DNA from 4 places in the Pseudobacter sp. genome. Region 3 is predicted to be linked to each of the others. Evidence: riboswitches for the same ligand, from Rfam matches in the RefSeq annotation. Region 3 holds a riboswitch; each other region holds the start of a gene.
What was found. Region 3 has a riboswitch for cobalamin ahead of ACTHMC_RS04355 (TonB-dependent receptor plug domain-containing protein). Riboswitches for the same ligand answer to the same signal wherever they lie in the genome.
Positions count from the first base shown of each region.

Region 1: another riboswitch for cobalamin. It lies ahead of ACTHMC_RS16475 (ribonucleoside-diphosphate reductase small subunit); the one in region 3 lies ahead of ACTHMC_RS04355 (TonB-dependent receptor plug domain-containing protein).
Region 2: another riboswitch for cobalamin. It lies ahead of ACTHMC_RS06780 (acyl-CoA thioesterase); the one in region 3 lies ahead of ACTHMC_RS04355 (TonB-dependent receptor plug domain-containing protein).
Region 4: another riboswitch for cobalamin. It lies ahead of metE (5-methyltetrahydropteroyltriglutamate--homocysteine S-methyltransferase); the one in region 3 lies ahead of ACTHMC_RS04355 (TonB-dependent receptor plug domain-containing protein).

Region 1 covers NZ_JBQCGW010000191.1:118-4,275, reverse strand. The annotation lists gene ppsA (phosphoenolpyruvate synthase) at 1-1,498, opposite strand, end outside; cobalamin riboswitch at 1,767-1,970, shown strand; gene ACTHMC_RS16475 (ribonucleoside-diphosphate reductase small subunit) at 2,105-3,079, shown strand; partial or broken gene ACTHMC_RS16470 (ribonucleotide reductase N-terminal alpha domain-containing protein) at 3,127-4,158, shown strand, end outside.
Region 2 covers NZ_JBQCGW010000078.1:1,413-5,570, forward strand. The annotation lists gene ACTHMC_RS06765 (DMT family transporter) at 1-96, shown strand, start outside; gene ACTHMC_RS06770 (hypothetical protein) at 101-472, shown strand; gene ACTHMC_RS06775 (GNAT family N-acetyltransferase) at 594-1,160, shown strand; gene ACTHMC_RS06780 (acyl-CoA thioesterase) at 1,183-1,569, opposite strand; cobalamin riboswitch at 1,591-1,729, opposite strand; gene ACTHMC_RS06785 (DUF5050 domain-containing protein) at 1,893-2,837, shown strand; gene ACTHMC_RS06790 (hypothetical protein) at 2,909-3,535, opposite strand; gene ACTHMC_RS06795 (glycoside hydrolase family 16 protein) at 3,599-4,158, opposite strand, start outside.
Region 3 covers NZ_JBQCGW010000041.1:28,213-32,370, forward strand. The annotation lists gene ACTHMC_RS04350 (TonB-dependent receptor) at 1-1,193, shown strand, start outside; cobalamin riboswitch at 1,224-1,436, shown strand; gene ACTHMC_RS04355 (TonB-dependent receptor plug domain-containing protein) at 1,559-3,439, shown strand; gene ACTHMC_RS04360 (DUF6580 family putative transport protein) at 3,461-4,042, shown strand; gene ACTHMC_RS04365 (ABC transporter substrate-binding protein) at 4,067-4,158, shown strand, end outside.
Region 4 covers NZ_JBQCGW010000147.1:1,396-5,553, reverse strand. The annotation lists gene ACTHMC_RS12600 (ribonucleoside-diphosphate reductase subunit alpha) at 31-1,746, shown strand; cobalamin riboswitch at 1,854-2,049, shown strand; gene metE (5-methyltetrahydropteroyltriglutamate--homocysteine S-methyltransferase) at 2,227-4,158, shown strand, end outside.

The sequences.
Region 1 (4,158 bases), on a different contig from region 3:
GCATGAGTGCTGTATCTGTTTGCGGCAGATCATCGAGGGAGGTTTCCGTTACTTCGTAATCCATTTTACCGTTGTATACAAAACCCTCATCGCCTTCGGCGCAGGAGATAGTGATCTCCTGACCTTCCTGGAGGATATCGGTAGCGTTGCCGCAACCAACGATAGCGGGGACGCCCATTTCGCGCGCAACGATAGCGGCGTGACATGTCCTGCCTCCTTTATTGGTAACGATGGCGGAGGCTTTCTTCATGATCGGCTCCCAGTCGGGATCGGTCATGTCGGTAACCAGTACATCGCCTTCTTTGAACTCATGTCCTTCTTCAACGCGTTTGTCGAGGGAGAACATGATGCTTACCTTGCCGGCGCCGATCTTATCGCCTACGGCAATTCCCTTTACGATGGGTTTAATGTCCCCGGGTTTGTTCTTCATCACATATTCAGTGATGGTATTGTGCTTTTTGCGGGAATGGATGGTTTCCGGGCGTGCCTGCACAATGAAGAGTTCCTGTGAGAGGCCGTCCAGCGCCCATTCCACGTCCATAGGGCACCAGTAATTCTTGATCTTGCTGTAGTACTGTTCGATGATGGCCACCCAACCTGCGAGTTTAAGGATATTCTCGTCGGAGAGGCAGAAACGGTACTGTGCTGATCTTTCGGTAGGGATGATGCGCACACGTTCATCGGGGTCATCACCGTACACCATTTTCTGGTCTTTAATGCCGAGCTTTTTCTCGATAATGGATTTGTATCCTTTTTCGAGTGTGGGCTTGAATACGAGGAATTCGTCGGGTGATACGCTTCCCTGTACTACCATTTCACCGAGGCCGTAGGAGCCGTTGATCACGATCACGTCTTTGAAGCCGCTTTCGGTATCCAGTGAGAAGGCAACGCCTGAGCTGCCGAGATCCGAGCGGACCATCTTCTGTACGCAAACGGACAGGCCAACCAGGAAGTGGTCGTACTTGAATGTTTCGCGGTAGCTGATAGCGCGGTCGGTAAAGAGAGAGGCGAAGCAGTTACGCACGGCGTCGATGAGTGCGGCTGGTCCACGTACGTTCAGATAGGTTTCCTGCTGTCCTGCAAAGGATGCATCGGGAAGGTCTTCTGCAGTGGCTGAGGAGCGCACGGCTACGTCTGTACCTTGCTGGTCATACTTTGCAGAGAGCGTGTAGTAGGCTTCAATGATCTGCTGACCCAGTTCCGGTGGAAACCTGGCGTTACGCACGAGGTTACGGATCTGCAGGCCGGCGCGGCGAAGCGATTCCACATTGTTGTAATCGATCTCTTTCACCAGGGCCCGGATGGTGGAATCGAGGTTGTTGAATTTAATGAACTCATTGTAGGCGTTCACTGTGATGACAAAACCTCCGGGAATGTTTACACCAAGATTGGTGAGGTTTTGTAGCATCTCGCCCAGGGAGGCATTCTTTCCACCGACTGTGTCGATGTCGTGAATGCCAACTTCATGCAATAGCAGGATGTTGCTGGTTGTTTTCATCTTCAAAAAAATGGTTGTCTGATGTCAGGATCTGTTTGGCAATCCAAAAGTAGGTAACGAACGTTTGTATACGGTAGAACTTATCAACAATATTTTTAATGTGTATTGCAGACGCGTTAACAAAGGTTAATTCTAGGGGCTGTAAGCACTTGCCGGACGCAAGCCGCATCATTCCTGTACTTCCATATAATCCCCATTAATTATACACATCCTGTGATTAAGTTAAATTGGAAAACGCCCCCCCTGATACTACGTTTGCAGTCGCTCTTGTACGCAATTTGTACCGGTTCCCGGACCTGTTCGCAGCCTCCGGGAGAATTCAGGGGAACCATGTGTAAGTCATGGACTGTTGCGCAACTGTAAGTTCACCGGCATCGCCACCACACCTGTGGCAATGGGAGCTCCGGTGGTCCCGCACTCAGAATGGGGACTAAAAACAAGTCAGGATACCTGCCCGGTATGATCTGTGCTGAATCCTTCGCATTAAAGGTAAATGCATAATTATGATAAGTGCCTGTACTTTATTCCAGGAATGAAGTAGAGGGCATATTATCGCTGTCTCTTACCTTTTCTGCGATCATTAAATGTGAATTAAAAAGCGATAGTATGCAACACGAAAACGAGATTCTTTTACAGGAAAACAAAGACCGCTTTGTGATCCTTCCCATCAACTATCCCAGAGTTTGGGAAATGTACAAGAAGCATGAAGCCAGTTTCTGGACAGCCGAAGAGATTGACCTGAGCGGAGACCTGAAAGACTGGGCTTCCCTGAACGATGGCGAACGCCATTTCATTTCACATGTACTTGCATTCTTCGCAGCCAGCGACGGCATTGTAAACGAAAACCTGGCCGTTAACTTCATGTCTGAAGTGCAACTGCCCGAAGCACGCTGCTTTTACGGTTTCCAGATCATGATGGAAAATATCCATTCTGAGACCTATGCCCTCCTCATCGACACTTATATCAAAGACCCGCAGGAAAAATATCACCTTTTCCATGCTATCGATACTGTTCCCGCAGTGAAAAAGAAAGCCGAATGGGCTCTCCGCTGGATCGAGAACGGCTCCTTCGCTGAAAGACTGGTGGCATTCGCTGCCGTTGAAGGCATCTTCTTCTCCGGCTCCTTCTGCTCCATCTTCTGGATGAAGAAACGCGGCCTCATGCCAGGCCTCACCTTCTCCAACGAGCTCATCAGCCGCGATGAAGGCCTCCATTGCGAATTCGCCTGTCTTCTTTACAGCATGCTCAGCAATCAGCTGCCTAAAGAAGAAGTGTACAAGATCATCGGAGACGCCGTACGCATCGAAAAAGAATTCATCACTGAAGCTCTGCCCGTTGACCTCATCGGCATGAACGCCAAACTGATGCAGCAATACATCGAATTCGTTGCAGACCGCTGGCTCCAGGAACTGGGATGTGAAAAGATGTTCAACACCGCCAACCCCTTCGACTTCATGGAAATGATCTCCCTCGAAGGGAAAACAAACTTCTTCGAAAAACGCGTGGGCGATTACCAGAAGTCAGGTGTCATGGGCGGCGGAAAAGATGCCAACACCTTCACGCTTGAAGAAGATTTCTAAGCACCCATTATTACTAATACTTACTACCACCATTAATATTCAGCATCATGTTTGTAGTTAAAAGAAACGGAAAAAAAGAATCTGTCAAATTCGACAAGATCACAGCACGCGTTGAAAAACTCTGCTATGGTCTGGACAGGCGCTTCGTGAACTCCATCGACGTGGCAAAGAAAGTGATCGAAGGGCTCTACGATGGCGTTACCACCACCGAACTTGACAACCTCGCTGCAGAAACTGCCGCTTCACTCACCGTGAAGCACCCTGATTATGCACTGCTCGCCAGCCGCATCGCCATCAGCAACCTGCACAAAAATACCATCAAGAGCTTCTCTGAAACCATGAAGCTCCTCTACGAATGCAGGGACGCCAAAGCCGGCAAAGCCGCTCCTCTCCTTGCAGACGATGTATGGGAAGTGATCCGGCAGAATCATGAGCTGCTCGACTCCACCATTATCTACGACCGCGATTATGCATTCGACTACTTCGGCTTCAAGACCCTGGAGAAATCCTACCTCCTCAAGGTTGACGGCAAAGTAGCAGAACGACCGCAGCATATGTACATGCGCGTAGCCATCGGCATCCACAAACAGGATATCGAAGCCGCTATCAAAACCTACCATATGATGAGCGAGCGCTGGTTCACACATGCCACGCCCACCCTCTTCAATGCAGGTACCCCCAAACCACAGATGAGCTCCTGCTTCCTCCTCACTATGAAGGACGATAGCATCGACGGCATCTACGACACCCTGAAACAAACTGCCAAGATCTCCCAGAGCGCAGGCGGTATCGGTCTTTCTATCCACGGCATCCGCGCCACCGGCTCCTATATCGGAGGCACCAACGGCACCAGCAACGGTATCATTCCCATGCTCCGCGTGTACAACGATACTGCCCGCTACGTTGACCAGGGCGGCGGCAAACGCAAAGGCGCTTTCGCCATTTACCTGGAACCCTGGCATGCAGATGTATTCGAATTCCTGGACCTCCGCAAGAACCACGGTAAGGAAGAGCTCCGCGCACGCGACCTCTTCTACGCCCTCTGGATCCCGGATCTCTTCATGAAACGTGTGGAAGAG
Region 2 (4,158 bases), on a different contig from region 3:
CATTTCAGTGGTCTCCAGTATGTGGGAGGCGCGCTGGTTTTACTGGGCGTATGGCTCAGTTCAGCCTCACCCAAAGAAGAAACAGTTAAACAATAATATAATGAAACCAGTATTCCAGGGCGGTATAAATATCGCCATCAAGATACCCAAACAGAAATATGAAGCCACAGTGGCCTTTTATAAGGAAACACTCGGATTGGAAGTAACGGAGAAGCCCATCACCAATCCTACCGTGAGCCGCACACATGAAGTGAAATTCGGTCCGAATATCATATGGCTCGACTGTGTTGACAATTACACCCATTCTGAAACCTGGCTGGAACTGAAAACCACCGATGTGCCTGTTGCAACGGAATATCTCGCCTCCCGGGGAACATATACCTGTGATGAGCTGGAAGAGATCCCGAAAGACATGCACTGGATCACAGACCCCGCCGGATCGGTCTTTATTCTATCCAAATCAGGTGTTTGATTTCCTGCAAAACTTGACTTTTGTTAGCTAATCGGCGCTATTATTGATGTGAGCTATTCTTCTTTCAACAAATCTATATCTTCATGACCTGTTGAAACAATGCTCACCTCAACCAGCGGACATGATCAAAGCGGAGAAGAAGGACAAACAGAAGGTAACGGATATACTAACAGATTCATTCTTCGATAACAGGAGCGTGAATTATGTGATACCTCAGGACCAGCGCAAGAGAGAGAAGATCGAAAAGCTGATGGCCTACTCATTTGATGTGTGCCATGCTTTTGGTGAAGTGTATCTCTCCGACTGCCGGCGTGCCTGTGCCCTGGTATTATATCCTGAAAAGAAGCGCACCACCCTTCAAAGCATCTGGTGGGACCTGCAACTCGCGGCTACCGTATTTGGTCTGACTAGGACCTTCAGGGTATTGAACCGTGAACAACTCATCCGGAAACACCATCCTTCCTTTCCATTCTTTTACCTTTGGTTCATTGGCGTGGAGCGCAACAACCAGCATGCAGGCATTGGCAGGCAACTGATGCAGGAACTGCTGCAACTCAGCCAACAACAGCAAAAGCCCGTTTACCTGGAAACCTCCACCCCGGAGAATGTACCCTGGTACCAGCAATTCGGGTTTGAAGTATACGCAGAAGAATCACTTAGCTACAAACTATATTTCCTTCGGAAATAATGTAATTATGCAGGCTGCCTGATCACCCTTCGATCTTCACAGGCCGTTTGGCATCGTCGATGGCCACCAGTGTGAAAGTTCCCGTGATGGCTTTATCGCGCTGCTCTGAATACATTTCCTCGATGTAAATATCCACCTGTACTTTCAGACTTGTATTTCCAACATGCACGATCTTTCCGATCAGTTCCACAATAGTGCCGCCTGGAATGGCTTTCTTGAAATCGATCTTGTCTGAAGAAACGGTTACCACTTTCTTCCTGCTGAACCGGGTGGCTGCAATGAATGCTACTTCATCCATCAGGTACATGGCAGTGCCGCCGAAGAGTGTATCGTAATGATTGGTGCTGTCAGGAAACACGGCTTTGAATATGCGCGTTTCCGCATTGGCGATCTTTTGTTCGCGTGTCATATGTAATAGCTTTAAACTGCGAAAGCATTCTGTAATCAGGCAAGTATCTGGCTCTCCTTATCGGTTAAGGATCACAGTTGCGCAACAGCCCGTGGATCTCACACGGTTCCTTATTAATGATCAACCAGAAGGTTGATCAACCTGAAACATTTGAAAAATGATAAAGAACAACGGTGCGAAGGTATTGAATTAATTGATGATGCTTTTGTTTTTCAGTGTTGACAACGTTGAAAAACATTGGTGGGGAATGGGGAATTCAGCTGCACTTGCAACGCTTGTCGTTTTGAGATTGTCAAGCCCATAAACCGACAAAACTTATTGTTATGCGCTTGCTACTATTCTGCACCCTTGCAGCTACTGCCCTATTCTCTTTCAGCTGCAGCAAAAAAAACAAAGAAGAGAAACTCTGTGGCGGAGCTTATGGCGAAACCCCGAGAATCCCGCTGCAGCCTTATGTGAATCCTCAGTGGGACCCTACGGGCAACCTGGTTGCCTTCAATCATATTCCTGTGAGTGAGTTAATGGACAATCCCTGCGGCCTTCCGTTTTTCGGAGGTAAGGGCGATTCGGCCGGGCTCTATCTCATCAAAAAAGACGGCACTGGTTTAACCAGGGTAACGGACAGGCCTTTGGAGAATCCGCAATGGTCGCCTGATGGCAAATGGCTGGCCTATAACCGGTCCGGCGAGATTCATCTTATTCCATTCAATGGTACCGCTTTTGATACAGCGGCAAAAGTGAAGATCACACCAACAGGACAGAATGCTACCTATGCCTGGTCGCCCGGCAGCGATTCTCTCTATTATCTCAATACCGCCAGTGTAAGCGCGAACTCCCAGGGGAAGTTCTATCGTGTAGCAGTTGACGGCACAGGCAACACTGTTGTGGGAGAAGGTGCGTACTATTTCTGCATTACTGACGACCGTATTTATTTCACGCAGGTCCGCGATATCTTTTCCACTAAAAAAGATGGAACAGATAAGCAACAACACACTACCGGTTCTGATTACAAATACTTTCCATCCGTATACAATGGAGTGCTCTATTATACATCGAATCTGAGCAGTCTCTGGTCCGTTGCTCCGGGTGGTGCGCCCATACTGCTGGAAGAGGGGGTACGTTCTTATGCTATTTCAGCAACCGGAGAGATCGTTTATGGAAAATTCCTGGCTAATACAGATGAAGCCAATCCGCAGAATGGCACGTTGTGGATGATGAATGCAGATGGGAGTAATAAGCGGCAGCTGACGTTTAATCATCATAAATAATGGCATTAGCAATACAAACTAAAAAGGACCTTTCGAGGTCCTTTTTAGTTTGTATTGCTATGGATAACATTTTATTTTCCTTCCTTTTCCAGTTTATCGATCCTTTTCAGGAGATCCTGCACAACCTGTTTCAGTTCCGCAACTTCCTGTCTGGTGGAATCCACCTGCTTATTTTGTGCGATGGCATGCAAAGTGAGCTCTTCTATTTTCTTTAAAAGAAGTGCCTGGTTGGCACTCAGTTCAATACCGTTCAATTCCACTTCTGCGGCAGCAGGTACTTCCGGAAGATGACCATGTTGACGGATATACTTTTCAACTTCCGGTAAAGGCATAAGTCCGTATCCTTTATTAAAAACATAGTCGGGCCATCCTGTTACAGTAACTTTTACTTTTCGGGTTACAATATCACCGTTAACGGAGAGCCTGCACTGTTGTGCTGTTTTGCCCATGGTAATATTTCCGTCGCTGCCTATGAGCATGCGTTCCTCGTTATTTGTAATGATCTGCAGTGCGTAATTATCCGTTGAACCTATCTTTTTTACAGCACCGGCACTATTCCCATCCAACGACCATCCACCTGTAACTCCGGCAACTGTTTGCCAGGTAGCGTTTCCGCCGGCATCAAGCTGAATTATTAAAGGATGGAATTTCAACTGTGAAGAATACCGGTATAAACGTACCGGTTTCCAATATTCCAAAAAATCAAAAATCCCGGCTCCATGAAGCGCCGGGATTTCTATCGATACATTGGCATTTTCCTATCACTGGTACACTCTCACATAATCCACTTCCATCGTCTGTGGCCAGATCGACTCATCAACGCCCATTTTTCCACCCCAGTTGCCGCCTACAGCAATATTCAGCAACAAATGGAAAGGCTGATCGAAGGGCCATTCTTTAAATGTCTTTTTCTCATTTTTAAACGAGAAATACTGTTCCTGGTCTACAAAGATTTTTATTTCGTTTTCATTCCATTCAAGTACATATACGTGAAAGGCATCTGACAGGTCATTGCGGTAGATGCTTTTGCCTTTCTGGGTTCCTATCACATGGTTGTATGCCTTGGTATGTACAGTTCCGAAAACGGAATCCGGCATATACCCTACATTCTCCATGATATCGATCTCACCGCTTTCAGGCCAGCCGCCATACTTCCAACCGGTAGACAGCATCCAGATGGCAGGCCATACGCCACGCCCTTTGGGCAGCTTGGCTTTTATCTCGAAACGTCCATACTTCCAGTCGCCTTTGTTTTTACTCACCAGCCTGGCGGAGGTATAATCCATATTTTCAAATTTCTCTTTGATCGCTGTGATGCTCA
Region 3 (4,158 bases):
GTGATGTTTTTCAGAATACCAGCACCGTATATGGCGCATTCAGTCAGCTGAAGAATCCCACTTTCCGCAATTATGAAAAAAGATCAGAACCGCACTTTGGCGGGAGGACTGTTTTCACCTGGAACAAACAACTGAACAGTACTGCACAGCTGACCGCATTGGCAGGCGCAGAAGCACAACGTGGCTTCTTCAACACAAAAACATTTGCCAACAATAATGGTAACCCTGCCGCCCTGCAAACTGACGACGAGATCAGCAACTGGCTCTACTCCGTGTTTGCACAGGCCGAATTGCAGCTGCAATCAGGCACAAGCATTCAGGCAGGACTGAGCAGCAACAAATCATCTATCAGTATCCAACGTTTATCCTCACCTGAACTTGCCACTCAGAAGAGAACATACAATAACGAGTGGGCGCCGCGCGTGGCCATCTCTCAAAAAATAATTCCACAACTGCTGGTATATGCCAGTGTCAGCAAAGGATTCTCCTCTCCCACTTCACAGGAAGTACTGCCAAGCACCACGGTGATCAATACAAACCTGAATGCCGAGCATGGTGTGAGTTATGAAGCAGGCGTTAAAAGCAACTGGCTGAACAATGCATTGTATATCGAAGTGAATGCATTCCGTTACGAGCTCCAGGATGCCATCGTACAGAGACGTGACCAGAGTGGTGCCGACTTTTTCGAGAATGCCGGCACTACCAGGCAGGAAGGGATCGAATCACAGCTGCGGTACAATTTCGTCCCCAAATCAAAAGGTTTCGTTTCCGGCTTACAACTCTGGGGCAGCCATACCTGGTACTTCTTCAAATACCGCAACTTCAAACAACTGACCACCGACCTAAGCGGAAAGGCCCTCCCCGGGGTGGCACCGCATACCGTTGCTGCGGGGCTGGACCTGAATACCAAACCCGGCATTTACACCAATATCACCTGGTTCTACAGCGATCCTGTTCCGCTGAATGATGCCAATGCGGATTTTGCCAGCGCTTATCAGCTGACCGGTATCAGGGCCGGATGGCGCAAAAACTTCGGTTCTAAGATCAACGCCGATCTCTTCGCAGGCGTTGATAACCTGTTTGATACGGAGTACAGCCTGGGCAACGATATCAATGCGTCCGGCGGACGTTACTACAATACAGCTCCGGGTGTTAACTACTTCGGAGGCCTCACATTACGATATAGTTGGTAAAATCATTTTGGCTGTAACTGCCACAAGCCTACATTTGCGCCAGTAATTGGTTTCCGGGGCCATCATTGGTCCCAGGATTAAAAGGGAAACCGGTGTAATTCCGGTGCTATCCCCGTAGCTGTAAGTTGCAGATGCAGTGTTAACCCTGTATCAATGTTCAATCTTCATACCACTGTCTTAGTTTGATGGGAAGGTGTTGAACAGGCAACAAGCCAGAAGACCTGCCAGTTGCCTGTAATAACATCAGCGAGCTTTCGGGTGAAAAGCCGGGATGAAATGAGTGCATTCAACTGCACTACCTCACATTTCATTTCAGTAATGAATTAATTTCCGAAGGTTCATAGTTCTCAAAACAAACTACGAACATGAACAAGAAACTTCTCTCCCTTGCGGCCCTGCTTGCTGCTATGCATGCCAGTGCGCAAGACTCCACCGCCAAAAAGCAACTTGACGAAGTGGTGGTGACTGCCTCTAAGTACGAACGCAAAGCCTCAGAAACCGGTAAGGTGATCACTGTGATCGACAGAACTGTTATCGACAGAAGCCTGGGTAAAGACCTCTCACAATTGCTGACAGAACAGGCCGGCCTGATCATCAATGGCGCTACCAGCAACCCTGGGAAAGACAAATCAGTATTTCTCCGCGGCGCATCTTCCGATTATACCGTGATCCTGGTTAACGGCATTCCTGTTTCCGATCCTACCGGTGTTGGCGGGGCCTTCGACCTCCGTCTCTTCCCGCTGGAACAGATCGAAAGGATCGAGATCCTCAAAGGTGCTCAATCCACGCTCTATGGATCCGATGCCATTGCAGGCGTTATCAATATCATTACCCGTAAAGGCGGCAGCAAACCTGCGGAGCTTTTCGGTAATATCGCTTTCGGCTCTTACAATACATTCAATGCAAGTGCAGGCCTGACGGGTTCAGCGGACAAACTGCGTTACAATATCGGGTATATGCACCATGAGTCCCGCGGCATCTCAGAAGCACTGGATACCAATGCAGTGAAAACCTTCGACAAAGACGGTTTTCTGCGTAACTCCTTCAATGTAGACATCGATGGAGAAGTGCTCAGCAACCTGCATGTAATGCCTTTCTTCCGTTACTCCTATTTCCGTGGCGGATATGATGGCGGTTCTTTCCTGGATGCCAACTATAATTTCCAGACCAGCGCACTGACTGCCGGTACAAGGGTCAACTACAAACTGAAAGACGTACAGCTGACCGGTCAGTACCAGTACAATAAAGTTGACCGCAGGTATGATGCCTATCCCTTTGATGGCAATACACAGCTGGCCGAAGTATTCGGTCAATACAACATCAACAAATATGTGCAGGTGCTTGCCGGTGTGGATTACAGATATCAGCAGGTCCTCAACAAGAGCATGACGCCCGCTGATCCTACCATCGATATCACCAGCCCTTATGCATCGGTATTCCTGAAAAACCTGGGCGGCTTCTACCTGGAAGCAGGCGGCCGCCACAATAAGCATAGCAAGTATGGTAAAAACTGGACCTATAGTTTCAATCCATCATACCTGATCAACCAGAATATCAAGGTGTTTGCCAACCTGGCGTCTGCCTTCAAAGCGCCTACCCTGGAATCACTGTATGGCACGTACGGCGCCAATCCTGATCTGAAGCCTGAAAAGTCAACAACCTATGAAGGTGGTGTACAGGCATCTTTCTTCAATAACCTCATCGATGCACGTGTAGTGTATTTCAACAGGGAAGTGAAGGATGTGATCGTATTCAGAACTTCTCCAAGCGCCATGCTGATGAACTTCAACAAACAGAAAGACCATGGTTTTGAAGTGGAGCCAACCATCAATATCAATAAAGACCTGCAGGTGAAACTGTATTACACCTTCCTGGAAGGAGACCTGCATACCACTACTGGCGGAGGCAAAGACACTTCATACAACAATCTTATCCGCAGACCAAAGCATAGCTTCGGTGGTACCATCGCTTACAGCGTTACCAAAAACCTGTTTGTAAGCACCACTGTTTACAACTATGGTAAGCGTTACGATCTGGCATTCGACAACAATCCTCCTTACGGATCCATCCAGGTTGACCTGGCTTCTTACACCCTCTGGAATGCATATGCGGAATACCGTTTGTTGAACAATCGTATCCGTATATTTGCTGACCTGAAGAATATCACGAATGCCAAATACCAGGAAGTGTATGGATATGGCACACAAGGCACCAATATCACCGCTGGTCTGGCAGTAAGGTTATAAACTCATAAAACAGAAACGAACATGTCATTGAAACAAATCAATCCGCGCAACACTGTACTGTTTGCATTTATGATGGTGGTTGCCCTGATGAGGATCATCCTGAGCTCGGAAGCTCCCATGAACCCGATCGCCACATTCACACCCCTGGGCGCTATGGCCCTGTTTGGAGGCGCTTATTTCAATAACAGGGTGAAATCGGTTCTATTCCCTGTGCTCACTCTCTGGATGAGCGATATCATCCTCAACCGTTTTGTTTACTATAATGAATGGCGCTTCTTTTATGAAGGTTTCTACTGGACCTATATCTCGTATGCACTGATGGCAGTGGCTTCCAGGTTCATCATCCGTAAAGTGACCGTGAGCAATGTGATCATTGCTTCCCTGGTGGCTACCCTGATCCACTGGATCGGTACCAGCCCCGGTTGCTTCCTGATCGAGAACAGCATGTATCCCAAAACACTGGCAGGATATTTTACCAGCCTGGTGGCAGCCATCCCTTATGAAAGGAATTTCCTGGCAGGCACACTGGTGTACAGTGTTGTTCTGTTCGGAGGTTTTGAGCTGCTGCAACGCAGGTACAGTGCATTGCGACTGGCACATTAATTTCAAATCTTTCAATACAGCATCATGACCGCCTCTTCTTTTCTACCCGCCGCCACGCAGATGATCTACGATATGCAATTGCAGCATATGCTGCAGGGCATTACGTTTGAGTGTCC
Region 4 (4,158 bases), on a different contig from region 3:
GTGTTATCCAACCCATTAAATCTTTTGTGAATGACAACATTATTTGAAACTGCCGTTCCTGCCGCCGAGCAATTACCTGATATTGCCGGAAAATACGAGCATGAAAAATTATGGTGGAAGAATGAGGAAAGTGAACAAATTCTGAACAGAGGTTATCTGTTGAAAGGTGAAACAGTTGAAGGCGCCATCGAGCGCATCTGTTCTGCGGCAGCGCAGCGTCTTTATAAACCGGAACTGAAGGACGCTTTCAAAGAGATGATTGAAAGAGGATGGATGAGCCTGAGCTCTCCCATCTGGGCCAATATGGGTACGGAAAGAGGACTGCCGATCTCCTGTTTCAATGTGCATGTGCCTGATAATATCGAAGGCATCACGCACAAGCTGGGTGAAGTGATCATGCAAACCAAACTCGGCGGTGGTACATCCGCTTATTTCGGTGCACTCCGCGAACGGGGCAGCGCTGTTACCGATAACGGGAAAAGCAGTGGCGCCGTTAGTTTCATGCGCCTGTTCGATACAGCTATGGATACCATCTCACAGGGGGGGGTAAGAAGAGGCGCTTTTGCCGCTTATATGGATATCGATCACGGTGATATTGAAGAGTTCCTCTCTATCAAGGATATCGGCCACCCTATCCAGAACCTGTTCAATGGCGTATGTGTGCCCGACTACTGGATGCAGGATATGATCGATGGGGATATGAAGAAAAGGGAGATCTGGGCTAAAGTACTGGAAAGCCGCCAGCAGAAAGGCCTTCCATACATCTTCTTCTCAGACAATGTGAACCGTAATAAACCACAGGTTTATAAAGATCACAACCTCACTATTCATGCAAGCAATCTCTGCTCCGAGATCATGCTGCCATCATCCATGGATGAGTCATTCATCTGCTGCCTGTCTTCCATGAACCTGGAACTGTACGACGAATGGAAAGACACCAACGCCGTGAAACTGGCCGTGTTCTTCCTGGATGCCGTATTGCAGGAATTCATCGCAAAAACCGAAGGCAACCATTACCTGGAAGCTGCCAATAAATTTGCGAAAAGACACCGTGCCCTGGGGCTGGGTGTACTGGGCTGGCACTCTTACCTGCAGAAGAATATGATCCCCTTCGAAGGCATGCGCGCCAAACAACTGACCGCATCCATTTTCAAAGACATCCAGGAAAAAGCCAACAAAGCGAGCAAGGACCTGGCATGGATCTACGGAGAGCCTGAACTGCTGAAAGGATATGGCAAACGCAATACAACCGTAATGGCCATTGCTCCTACAACCAGCTCCAGCGCTATTCTCGGACAAACATCTCCCGGTATCGAGCCGTTCAGCAGCAACTATTTCAAAGCAGGACTTTCCAAAGGAAATTTCATGCGCAAGAATAAATACCTGAAAGAACTGCTGATCAAAAAAGGAATCGATAATGAAGATACATGGCGCGGCATCATGCTGAACCATGGCAGTGTGCAGCACCTGAAAGAACTGACGCAGGATGAAAAGGACGTGTTCAAAACATTCAAGGAAATCAGTCAGCTGGAGATCATTCAGCAGGCATCTATCCGGCAGCAATATGTTGACCAGAGCCAAAGCCTGAACCTCAACATCCCTTCTGACCTTCCTGTAAGAGAAGTGAACAAGCTCCTGATCGAAGCCTGGAAGCTGGGTGTTAAAACACTTTACTATCAGCGCAGCCAGAGCGTTTCCAAAGAAATGGTGACCAACCTGGTGAGCTGCAAAAGTTGCGAAGCTTGATCAACCAGGATAGTATTTGAAAAGCGCTCCTGCAAAGGGGCGCTTTTTTTGTGTAAACAGAAATTCCGGCAAATACACTAATTTGCATCATCAAGTTCTTTCTATACATCTTATCAAACAGTATAGGTTCCCGGCCAAGCGTCGGGATTAATAGGGAATTGTGTGTAAATCACAAGCTGTCCCGCAACTGTAAGTAACACACCTGAGTTTTTACCCTCGTTGTCCACTGTTCCGCCAACACGGAATGGGAAGGACGGTAGAAACGTTACAAGCCAGGAGACCTGCCTCTATTGTATTTGACAGTGCTTTCGTGGAAAGAAGCGATTGTTGAACTGATATACCTCCATCACAGGCATCTTCATGCAGGAAGGCCTGTGCATGCGTACGCGTATACGTATCTTCCATCTTCTTCTTACATACATAGCACTCCTGTTTAGCAAAGAGCTTTTAACTGATTTATCATCTTTAAAAGCGCGTAACATGCAAACACAAAACCTCGGCTACCCGCGGATTGGCAGCCAAAGGGAACTTAAGAAAGCTGCTGAACTCTACTGGGCAGGTGAGCTGACTGCACAAAAACTGATGCAGACCGGCAGTAACATCAGGCAGCAGAACTGGCTATTACAAAAAGAAGCCGGCATCGATCTCGTTCCCTGTAACGATTTTTCTTTCTATGACCAGGTGCTCGATACCACAATGATGGTGGGCGCCATTCCTGCACGGTATCATAACCTGGTGCACGAAAAACAATTGCCGCATATCGATCTCCTGTTCGCCATGGCAAGAGGTTATCAGAAGGATGGCTATGATATCACCGCTATGGAAATGACCAAATGGTTCGATACCAATTACCATTACATTGTGCCGGAATTCACTGCCAGTCAGCAGTTCACACTCTTCAGCAATAAAGTGCTGCACGAGTTCAATGAAGCTAAACAACAAGGCATCCCTGCAAAACCTGTTTTGCTCGGACCCGTTTCTTACCTGTTGCTGGGTAAAGAAAAAGAAAGCGGTTTCCATCGTCTTGAGCTGATCAAAAATCTCTTACCTGTTTACCTGGAGATCCTTGGCAAGCTGGAAGAAGCAGGCGCGTATTATGTCCAGCTGGATGAGCCCTGCCTTTCGCTCAACCTCTCTTCCGCAGAAAGACGGGTGTTCGTGCAAACCTACAACGAGATCAGGAATAAATTCCCACAATTGCAGCTTATCCTGGCCTCATATTTCGAGTGTTACGGTGATAACCTGGCCACTGCGCTGAGCCTGCCTGTGCAGGTGTTGCATCTTGACCTGGTGCGTTGTCCCTCTCAGCTGGATGATATCCTGGCTACTGATATCGTCCGCAGCCGTACAATTTTATCACTGGGTGTGGTGGATGGAAGGAATATCTGGAAGAACGATTACGAGCAGTCACTCGCACTCATCAATAAAGCAGTAGCTAAGCTGGGAACAGACAGGGTCTGGATTGCTCCATCCTGCTCACTGTTGCATGTGCCCTGTGATCTGGACCTGGAGAAGAATGAGAAAGTGCTCACTCCCGAAATCAAACAATGGATGGCATTCGCCAAACAGAAGATCGGTGAGATCGTTACACTTAAACAATTGGCGGCAGGGGAGGTAAATGAGCGGTTACAGGAAAATATAACGGTCAACTATACTCGAAAATTATCTTCCCTGATCCATAATAACCAGGTTAAAGATAGAGTATCAGGCATCACAGATAAAGATGCAAGTCGTAACACAGCTTTCTCCTCCCGCAAATTGCTGCAGCGCGCGGCTTTGAAACTCCCAATATTCCCTACCACTACTATCGGGTCTTTTCCGCAGACCGCTGAAGTCCGCAGCTGGCGGGCCAAATTGAAGAAGGGAGAGCTCACCCAGGAGCAGTATGATACGCTTATTGCCAAAGAAACGGAAGACAGCATCCGCTGGCAGGAAGAGGCCGGCATCGATGTACTGGTGCATGGTGAGTTTGAGCGGAATGATATGGTGGAGTATTTTGGTGAGCAGTTGCAGGGATTCGTGTTCTCACAAAATGGCTGGGTGCAGAGCTACGGCAGTCGTTGTGTGAAACCTCCCATCATTTATGGAGATGTGAGCCGTCCCGCTCCGATGACAGTACGCTGGACCTCTTACGCGCAGTTGCTTACACGTAAACCTGTGAAAGGTATGCTGACCGGACCTGTTACCATTCTGCAATGGAGCTTCGTTCGTAATGATCAGCCACGCAGTGAAACCTGCACTCAGATTGCGTTAGCCATCAGGGATGAAGTGGCCGATCTGGAAAGCTCCGGTATCCGCGTGATACAGATCGATGAACCGGCGATCCGGGAAGGACTTCCGCTCCGCAAAGAGAACTGGGAAGCGTACCTCAACTGGGCAGTTCGCGCATTCCGCATTGCTGCAAGCGGCGTG